DNA from 3 places in the Rhodoferax sp. GW822-FHT04A08 genome. Region 2 is predicted to be linked to each of the others. Evidence: predicted binding sites of a transcription regulator. Region 2 holds the regulator's gene; each other region holds the start of a gene.
The links. The regulator FNR, encoded in region 2, switches genes on or off when oxygen is low (the NO sensors DNR and NnrR bind a similar motif). The targets are predictions, from matches to a motif close to TTGATNNNNATCAA.

Region 1 (3,277 bases), on a different contig from region 2:
CCCAGAATCCGGCTCGCCAGCAGCGTGACAAACAGGGGCGTGGTCATGGCCATGGCGGTGAATTCGCCTACCGGCAAATAGCGCAGGCTGAAGAACGCAAGCCCCTGGACCGCCAGCAGCAGCACACCGCGCACCACATGCCACTTCAGATGAACCGTGCGCATGCTCGCGAACCCGCGACGCCAGGAAACAAAGGCAATGGATACCGCCGCCTGAATCCCGAACAGCACCCACAACGCCATCAAGGGCGGCACGGTTTGCGTCACCCACTTGGTGGTGGTGTCCAGAATGACAAAGCACACCAGAGCCGTTACCAGCAGCATGCCGCCCAGCAACAGCCTGTGCTTCTCCGCTGAACGGTTCAAGCCGCTGCTTTCGGAATCTGCAGGCCGCGCTCCACCGCTGGGCGCGCCACGAACTGCTCCAGTGCACGAATCACTTGCGGGAACTTCTCTATACCCACCAGATCACCTGCACCATAGAAACCGATCAGGTTGCGCACCCAGGGGAAGATGGCAATGTCGGCGATGGTGTAGCTCTCACCCATGACCCACGCGCGCCCTTCCAGGCGCTGGTTGAGCACACCCAGCAGGCGGCGGCTTTCGGCCACGTAGCGGTCGCGCGGACGTTTGTCTTCAAAGTCCTTGCCGGCAAACTTGTGGAAGAAGCCCACCTGGCCAAACATGGGGCCAATCCCGCCCATCTGGAACATCAGCCACTGCAGGGTTTCGTAGCGCCCGGCTGCATCCGCCGGAATCAGTTGGCCGGTCTTTTCGGCCAGGTACCACAGGATGGCGCCGGATTCGAACAGCGCCAGCGGCTTGCCGCCCGGGCCGTCGGGATCAATGATGGCGGGAATCTTGTTGTTGGGATTGAGCGAAAGGAACTCCGGCGAAGTCTGGTCATTGGTCTGGAAGCTCACCAGATGTGGCTCATACGGCAGGCCGGTTTCCTCCAGCATGATGGAAACCTTGACTCCGTTCGGGGTGGGCAGCGAGTACAGCTGCAGGCGCTGCGGATACTGGGCAGGCCATTTGCGGGTGATGGGAAAGTCTGAGAGCGTGTTCATGGTCAGTAAGTGCGGGAAAGTGGGCAGATTCTGGCATGGGCCGGGCAAATCAAGGGTGCGGCCGGCGGATAACCGCACGCGCCCACCGGACGCCATTGGGACTGTTCACAACAGTAGATTGAGGTAAATCAAGTCCTCCGCTGGTAATGGTTGTGGCCTTCTTCACTCGCCCCACATAATGGTCCTCGGGAAGTAGCATCCAAAATAATCTGAAATACACCATGCAAACCAACCCTGCTCTGTCACTGCGTCACTTCTTGATGTGCCTTCTGGCACTGTTTCTGTCAGTCGGGGCCTGGGCCCAAAGCGCGGCGAGCGCCGCCGCAACCGGGTTGGACAACGCCACTTGTCTGAGCTGCCACGATGGTGGCAAAGGCAAACTCAAAGCCAGCGACGGCAAGGGCAAGGAACGGGTGTTGCATGCGGTCGCCGCAGACGCGCTGGCCAAGGGTGTGCACGGCAAGATGCAGTGCGTGGCCTGCCACACCGACATCAAGGACAACGCGGGCACAGGCAATGCCCACCAGAAGAACACCACCGAGCCGCTGAAGAAAGTGGACTGTGCGGGCTGCCACCAGGCGCTCTGGGAACAGGTGCAAAAGGATGGCAAGGCCGCCGAGCGCCCACGTCTGGGCACGGTAGTTCAGAACATTGAGCTGTACAAGAAGTCCTTCCACGCCAAGCCCAATGAAGACGACGAGACCAAGCCCAACGCCACGTGCGACAACTGCCACGACACCCATAGCTTCAATGTGCCTTCGGCCAGCCTGCCCAAGGACTCGCCGGAGCGCGCCGCCTGGCGCCTGAGCATTTCCAAGACCTGCGGCGAAAACTGCCACACCGACCAGCTGGAAGCCTATACCGACTCGGTGCATGGCAAAGAATCGCTGGAAAAGCACAACCCCAAGGCCGCCGTCTGCAGCGACTGCCACAGCGCGCATTCCGTCAACAGCACCTCGGGTAACGCTTTCAAGCTGTCCATCTCCTCGCAGTGCGGAAGCTGCCACGAGGCCAACTTTGCGTCGTACAAGGCCACCTACCACGGCCAGATCAGCACGCTAGGCTATGCCTATACCGCCAAGTGCTACAACTGCCATGGCAGCCACGACATCCTGCGGGTGGATGACCCGGCCTCCAAGGTCCATCCGGACAACCGCATGAAGACCTGCAAGACCTGCCACAGCGGTAAGAAGGAAATCCCGCTGGCGCCGGACGGTTTTGCCTCCTTCCAGCCACACGGCAACCACCACGACTTCAACAAGTACCCGCAAATCTGGATTGCCTTCCAGATCATGGTGCAGTTGCTGGTGGGTACCTTCGGCTTCTTCTGGCTGCACACCCTGCTGTGGTTCTTCCGCGAGTACAAGGAACGCAAGCAACGCCAAAGCCAGCCGCACATCAAGGCCGACGTGCTTCCAGCCAATATGGCCGGCAAGCATATCCAGCGCTTCAGCCCGATCTGGCGCCTGGGCCACATCACCTTCGCACTGAGCCTGATGATCCTCACGCTGACCGGTATGCCGCTGTTCTATCCGGATGCACCCTGGGCATCGCACCTGATGAACGCCCTGGGCGGCCCGCACATTGCGGGCAAGATCCACCGGGTCAATGCGGTGATCTTTGCTGGCGTGTTCTTCTGGCACCTGTTCTACATGGGCATGCGCGTGGCACGCGACTGGAAGAACTTCAAGATCTTCGGCCCGAACTCGCTGGTGCCCAATCTGAAGGACGCTGCCGACATGCTGGGCATGTTCAAGTGGTTCTTCGGCAAGGGTCCGCGTCCGAAGTTTGACCGCTGGACCTATTGGGAGAAGTTCGACTACTGGGCTCCGTTCTGGGGTGTCACCATCATCGGCGTCAGTGGCCTGGTGATGTGGCTGCCCAATGTGTTTGGTGCCTTCCTGCCGGGCTGGGTGTTCAATGTGGCGGCCATCTTCCACGGCGAAGAGGCCTTCCTGGCGGTGGTGTTCCTGTTCACCGTGCACTTCTTCAACAACCACTTCCGGCCCGACAAGTTCCCGCTGGAGGTGGTGATGTTCACCGGCACCTTCTCGCTCGAAGAGTTCAAGCACGAGCATCCGCTGGAGTACCAGCGCTTGGTCGATAGCGGCGAGCTGGAAAGCCGCCTGGTCGATGCTCCGTCACCGGCCAAGATGAAGGCATCCAGGATCCTGGGCTTCACACTGATCGCGTTCGGCCTGACCCTGT
Region 2 (3,277 bases):
CTGTAGCCCTGGAAGTTGCGATGCAAACGTCCCTGGCGCTTAGCCACGGCCAGCGCGTCGTCCGGCAAGGCGAAATGGTCCATGCCCACATAGACGTAGCCGGCCTCCATCAGTGCGGCCATGGAACGCGACAGCATGGAAATCTTGGAGCCGCCGCTCGGTATCTCGGCAATGTTGATGCGGCGCTGCGGTTTGAAGCGTTCCGGCAGATGGGCGTAGGCGTACAAAGCGATGCGATCCGGACGCAGCTCGATGATCTGGGCAATGGTCCGCTCAATCGACTCAGGGCTTTGCTTGGGCAGGCCGTAGATGAGATCTACATTGATGGATTCAAACCCACGGCTGCGCGCATCTGCCACCAAGGAGAAGACCTGCTCGGCTGGCTGCACACGGTGCACGGCCTTCTGGACCGCAGGGTCAAAATCCTGCACGCCGAAGCTCAGGCGGTTGAAGCCCAGCTCGGCCAGGGTATCCAGCCGCTTGGCATCGATGGTGCGGGGATCTATTTCAATGGAATATTCCCCACCGGGGACAAAGGTGAAATTGCGCTTGAGCATCGCCATGACGGCGCGAAGCTCATCGTCGCTCAGAAAGGTGGGGCTGCCTCCGCCCAGGTGCAACTGACTTACGGACTGTGCAGTTCCAATCAACTGGGTATGCAAAGCCACCTCTTTTTCCAGGTAGGTCAGGTATTCGGCAGCCTTTTCGTGGTGCTTGGTGATGATCTTGTTGCATGCGCAGTAATAGCACAGCGACTCGCAGAATGGGATATGTATGTAAAGCGAAAGCGGCAACGCCAAAGCAGCAGGCCCGCTGCGGCGTTGTGTCAGTGCCTGAGAATAATCTTCTGCATTGAAGGCCTCAACGAAGCGGTCGGCGGTAGGATACGAGGTGTAGCGCGGGCCGGAAACGTCGTATTGGCGCAGCAAGTCTTCGGTGACGGGGGATACGACAGAATTCATAGGTACTCCAGGACATATCCCCGACAATGTGCCTGAAGATGCAAACAGATAGTTTGATGTGAATCAAGGTCTCGAATACATGACATTTCGAAATTTAGGTTCATAATTGATTTGGATCAGGTGAGATAAGGAAGAACACATGAACGCATATCTACCGGATGAAGCCCATCCCGCGATTTCCATCAGGCCGGCGGGCAACGTGGTTGAAATGAGTGCCCACGGCATCAAGGTCGCTTGTTCCAACTGCAATCTGCGTGAACTGTGTATGCCCTTGGGGCTGACCCCTTCCGAATTGGAGCGTATTGACGAAGTGGTGGGCAGTCGCCGCAAAGTCAAGCGCGGCGCCACACTGTTTCGCAATGGCGAGAGATTCACCAGCCTGTATGCGATCCGCACAGGTTTCTTCAAGACCTGCGTTGCCTCCGAAGATGGCCGCGACCAAGTGACGGGTTTTCAGATGGCAGGCGAAATTGTTGGCCTGGACGGCATCGTCCAGGAGCACCACACCTGCGACGCCGTAGCACTGGAAGACGCAGAAGTGTGCGTCATGCCGTTTGAGAAAATCGAGGAACTGTCGCGCGAGGTTTCAGCACTGCAGCGCCACGTGCACAAAATTCTGAGCCGGGAAATCGTGCGCGAAAATGGCGTGATGCTTCTGCTCGGAAGTATGCGCGCTGAAGAACGCCTGGCGGCGTTCCTGCTCAACCTGGTGCAGCGTCTGCACGCTCGCGGATTCTCTCAATCGGAGCTGGTCCTGCGCATGACGCGTGAAGAAATTGGCAGCTACCTGGGCCTCAAGCTGGAGACGGTCAGCCGCACCTTCTCCAAGTTCGTCGAAGAAAACATCGTCGAGGTCAAACAACGCCACGTCCGCATTCTGAACACGGACGCGCTGCGTGAAATCGTCAACCCGAAGGTTTGCAGCTAAGTAGCGTTCAGGGGGCGTCCACGGGCTTGGGGACGCCAGTAGCTGCGTGATTTCTTGCAGCCATCGCAGGTGCGGCACTGGACGGTGTACCACCTAGCGTCTTGTTGATTTCCAGTCCCTTCTGGTAGTAGTTTTCATCCGTTACAGGATCTGGTCGGCTGATGGCCAGATACAGCGTGATAAAACTTGCCACAACAACGATGGCAGGACCTGCCACAACCATCCATACGTGACCGAACTTCCACCATGGTTGGGCTTCTGGTGCATTGGCGAGCTGACTCATATCGGTTCCTTGCATTCAATACTTGAAAGAGAAAACCCCGGCAGGACTTCGAGTCAGGACTCGAAACACTGCCAGGGTAGAAGCTGCTACTGAGTCGACTTACTGCTGAGCAGTGCCCAGGTTGGACAGACCCCAGACATAAGAAGCCACAACATGGATCTGCTCAGGACTGAGCTTATTTTCCTGGGCGGGCATGATGTTGGTCTTGCCGTTGGTGATCATGTTGATGATGGCCTGCTCACCAAAACCGTGCAACCAGATGTTGTCGGTCAGGTTGGCAGAGCCCACCGCTTGCATACCCTTACCGTCTGGGCCGTGGCATGCAGCGCACACACCGAACTTTTCCTTGCCCAGGTTGGCACGCACGGAGTCGTGCGGGCTGCCAGACAGGCTCAGCACATAGTTGGCAACATTCTTGACGTCGTCAGAAGTGCCCACTGCGGCTGCCATCGAAGGCATGTTGCCAACACGGCCCTTGGTGATGGTTTCCACGATTTTCTCGGGTGTGCCACCATGGAGCCAATCATTGTCAGTCAGGTTGGGGAAGCCCTTGCCGCCACGCGCATCGGAGCCATGGCACTGCGAGCAGTTGTTCATGAACAGACGCTCACCAATGGCATGTGCCTGAGGATCCTTGGCAACGTCTTCCACCTTCATGGCCATGAACTTGGCGTAGATAGGCGCCACTTCAGCATTGCCCTTGGCAACCTCGGCGTCATACTGTCCATGCGACGTCCAGCCGGAGCTGCCAGGAGAGCTGCCCAGACCGGGGTACAGAGACAGGTACACGGCTGCAAAGATGATGGTGATGACGAACAGGCCCACCCACCAGCGTGGCAGGGGGTTGTTCATTTCACGCAGGTCGCCGTCCCACACGTGTCCGGTGGTGTTGTCGTGGGAGGTCATTGCCTTGGCTTTACCACTGAACCACAGCAGCAACACGCAGGCCGCTATGGAAAAAATAGTAATGCCAGCCACATACACGGACCAAAAATTACTTACAAAGTCACTCATGATGAATCCTATTGGGGTAGATCAGTCTTGCTGAAAGGGCAAATTGGCTGCTTCAGAAAAGTCGTTGGAGCGACGCTTGGACCAAGCCCA
Region 3 (3,277 bases), on a different contig from region 2:
CGATGGAACCCACATCGCGCAGCAGGTTCTCGGCAATGGGGCCGCTGCGTCGCGTGGCGGCTTCGCGTTCGAGCTGGCGGTTCACGATGCGCCAGTCCAGGTCCATGAAGGTCAGGGACTGCAGGCTGTCGGTCGTGGCCTCAGCAAAGGTGCGCACCAGGGATGCCTTGCTGATGGCGCGGCCGCCCAGGCCAGCGACCACTGTGTAGCCGTGCAGCTGCAGGCCCGACAAGGCCAGCCGCACATCGGTAGACACCACGCCGCCCAGCCCCACGGAAAAACTCTTCTCCAGCACCACCACCCGCTTCGCACCCTGCAGCGCCGCGCGCACCGCGGCCAGAGGGAAGGGGCGGAAGGACTGGATACCCAGCACGCCGATCTTCACGCCTGCAGCGCGCATCTCGTCCACCGCATCCTTGATGGTGCCCAGCACCGAACCCAGCGCCACCACGATGGTCTCGGCATCCTCCGTGCGGTAGGGTCGTACCAACCCGCCGGAGTCGCGGCCAAAGCGTTGCTTGAACTCCGCCGCAATTTGCGGGATACGTTCCAGCGCCATGGTCTGCTTGGCGTGGGCCAGGTAGCGCACCTCCATAAAGGCCTCCGGCCCCACCATGGCGCCTATGGACACGGGCTCGGCTGGGTCCAGCACCTGGCGCGGCTCGTAGGGCGGCAGAAAGGCGTCCACATCCGCCTGGTCCGGCATGTCCACGCCTTCGTACGCGTGGGTGAGGATGAAGCCGTCCATGCACACCATCACCGGCATGGACAGTTCCTCGGCAATCTTGAAGGCCTGGATGTGCAGGTCCAGCGCCTCCTGGTTGGTCTCGGCAAACAGTTGCAGCCAGCCGCAGTCGCGCTGGCTCATGGAGTCGCTGTGGTCGTTCCAGATGTTGATGGGTGCACCAATGGCGCGGTTGGCCACCGTCATCACGATGGGCAGCCCCAGGCCGGAGGCGTTGTAGACCGCTTCGGCCATGAACAGCAGGCCCTGGCTGGCCGTGGCCGTGTAGGTACGTGCACCGGCTGCCGATGAACCGATGGCCACGCTCATGGCGGCGAACTCGCTCTCCACATTGATGAACTCGCAAGGCGTGAGCGAACCGTTCTTCACCCGCTCGCCCAGACCTTCGACGATGTGCGTCTGCGGTGAAATGGGGTAGGCGCAAATCACTTCCGGACGCGCCAGCGCCACGGCTTCGGCAACGGCGGCCGAACCTTCAACTTGCTTGCGCATGGGCCAGCTCCTTCATTTCATTCTGGACATAGGCATAGGCTTCGCGGGCACCGGCGATGTTGCCGTCTGCGACCTTGCCGGAAAACTTGTGGCGTATGGCATGCTCCACCGCATCCAGCGTGACCAGCCCGGCGAGCGCGGCAAAGCCGCCCAGCAAAACGGCGTTGGGCAAGGGGCGGCCCAGATGCCGCAGCGCAATATCCGTGGCCGGAACCGTGGTCAGGCGCTCGTGGCGAAAGTGCTTGCTGATATCCGCCAAACCCAGTTCATCAAAGGTGCGGCGGGTGTTGATCAGCACATAGCCGCCGGGCTGCAGCCCCTGGAACACGTCGACCTGGTGCAGCAAGGTGGGGTCCTGCACGATCAGCACGTCGGGCGCCAGTATGGGTTCGCGCAGGCGGATTTCATGGTCGTCGATGCGGCAGAAGGCCACCACGGGAGCGCCGGTACGCTCGGAGCCAAAGCTGGGAAAAGCCTGCGCATGGTGACCCTGTTCGAAGGCGGCCAGCGAGAGCATTTCGGCCGCTGTGACCACCCCTTGTCCACCGCGCCCGTGAATGCGAATCTGCAACATGGAAGACCATCCTCTTTGAAACCAAAGGTGAAGGCATTCTGTTCCCGCGCGTCCACGTCAATATTGATTTGCGTCAACACAATGGCGTGCATCACAATGTCTCATCGGCAATGTAGCCGGACAAACAATTACACGCCCACGTCCATGGGCGGCACATATGGCACAGCTGCTAGAAGACATTTCCAACACGCGGGCCCTGGTCGTGGAAGGCAACCCGGCCATGCGCTCGATACTGGTTAGTCAACTCAAGGACTTCGGAATCCGCACCGTGATGCAATGCGGGCGCATTGCAGACGCAAGGCGCATGCTGGAGTTTCAGAGCTTTGACTTCGTATTGTGCGAACAGCACTTTCCCATGGAAAGCGCAACCGGACAGGACTTGCTCAACGATCTGCGGCGCAACCAGCTGCTTCCGTTCTCGACCGTGTTCGTGATGATCACCGGTGAGGCCACCTATGCCAAGGTGGCCGATGCCGCTGAGTCGGCGCTGGATGGCTATTTGCTCAAGCCCCACAAGCCCTCGCAATTGAGCGAGCGGCTGCAGCAGGCCCGGATACGCAAGGCGGCATTGCAGGAGATCTTTTCTGCCATAGAAGAAGGCGACTTTGCCCGCGCCGCCAAGCTGTGCATCGCGCGCTTTGAAGCCCGAAATGCCTATTGGCTGTATGCCGCGCGCATTGGGGCCGAGCTGCTGCTGCGCCTGGACCAGCCGACCCAGGCCCAGCGCCTGTACGAGGCCGTCATCCAGGCCAAGACCCTGCCCTGGGCCAAACTGGGTGTTGCCCGCTCCATGCTCGATGGCGGACAGCCCGCCGCAGCGGTCAGTACGCTGGAAAACCTAATCACGGAAGACCCCACCTACGCCGATGCCTATGACGTCATGGGCCGAGCGCAGTTTGAGTTGGGCAAATTCGAGGAGGCATTGGCAACCTACCGCATGGCCAGCCAGCTCACGCCAGCCTCCATCGGACGGCTGCAGAGTTTTGGGATGATGTCGTTTTATGCTGGCAAGCTCGAAGATGCGGACAGGGCCCTGCAGCGCACAGCGTTCCTGGGCCTGGATTCCAAGATCTTTGATTGCCAGGTGCTGGTGCTCAGCGCCTTCATGACGTTCGGACGCAATGAGCAAAAGGGTTTGCAGCGTTGCGTCAATGACTTTGAACGCCTGCTGGAACGTGACCCAGGGCAGGAACGCACGCGGCGCCTGTCCAAGGTCGTGCAGACCTTGAGCCTGATACACCACCACCAGATTGCGCAGTCGCTGGTGTCGGTGCGCGCCATGATCGGCGAAATACGACTGCCGGAGTTCGACTTCGAGTCAGCCTCCAATCTGGTGGCGTTGCTGGCGCAGCTGGCCAAGCGCGCCATCCAGCTTGAAGAGGTGTACTCGGTGATCGACCGGCTGGCATTGCGCTTTTGCTCCAGCCGGGCCATGAGCGAGCTGCTGATCGGCGCTGCCAAGGCTC

Region 1: AC1RMF_RS12080 (cytochrome C) is a predicted target of FNR. The motif match lies at 1,188-1,201, and genes of this name have one in related genera.
Region 3: AC1RMF_RS17765 (2-oxoacid:acceptor oxidoreductase family protein) is a predicted target of FNR. The motif match lies at 1,875-1,888, and genes of this name have one in related genera.

Annotation. Positions count from the first base shown of each region.
Region 1 is NZ_JBXAMW010000005.1:109,976-113,252, reverse strand. It holds gene AC1RMF_RS12090 (DMT family transporter) at 1-365, opposite strand, end outside; gene AC1RMF_RS12085 (glutathione S-transferase N-terminal domain-containing protein) at 362-1,069, opposite strand; gene AC1RMF_RS12080 (cytochrome C) at 1,291-3,277, shown strand, end outside.
Region 2 is NZ_JBXAMW010000001.1:768,166-771,442, reverse strand. It holds gene hemN (oxygen-independent coproporphyrinogen III oxidase) at 1-962, opposite strand, end outside; gene fnr (fumarate/nitrate reduction transcriptional regulator Fnr) at 1,171-1,890, shown strand; gene AC1RMF_RS03600 (FixH family protein) at 1,898-2,173, opposite strand; gene ccoP (cytochrome-c oxidase, cbb3-type subunit III) at 2,273-3,187, opposite strand; gene AC1RMF_RS03590 (cbb3-type cytochrome oxidase subunit 3) at 3,209-3,277, opposite strand, start outside.
Region 3 is NZ_JBXAMW010000009.1:153,837-157,113, forward strand. It holds gene AC1RMF_RS17760 (transketolase C-terminal domain-containing protein) at 1-1,237, opposite strand, end outside; gene AC1RMF_RS17765 (2-oxoacid:acceptor oxidoreductase family protein) at 1,221-1,811, opposite strand; gene AC1RMF_RS17770 (response regulator) at 1,969-3,277, shown strand, end outside.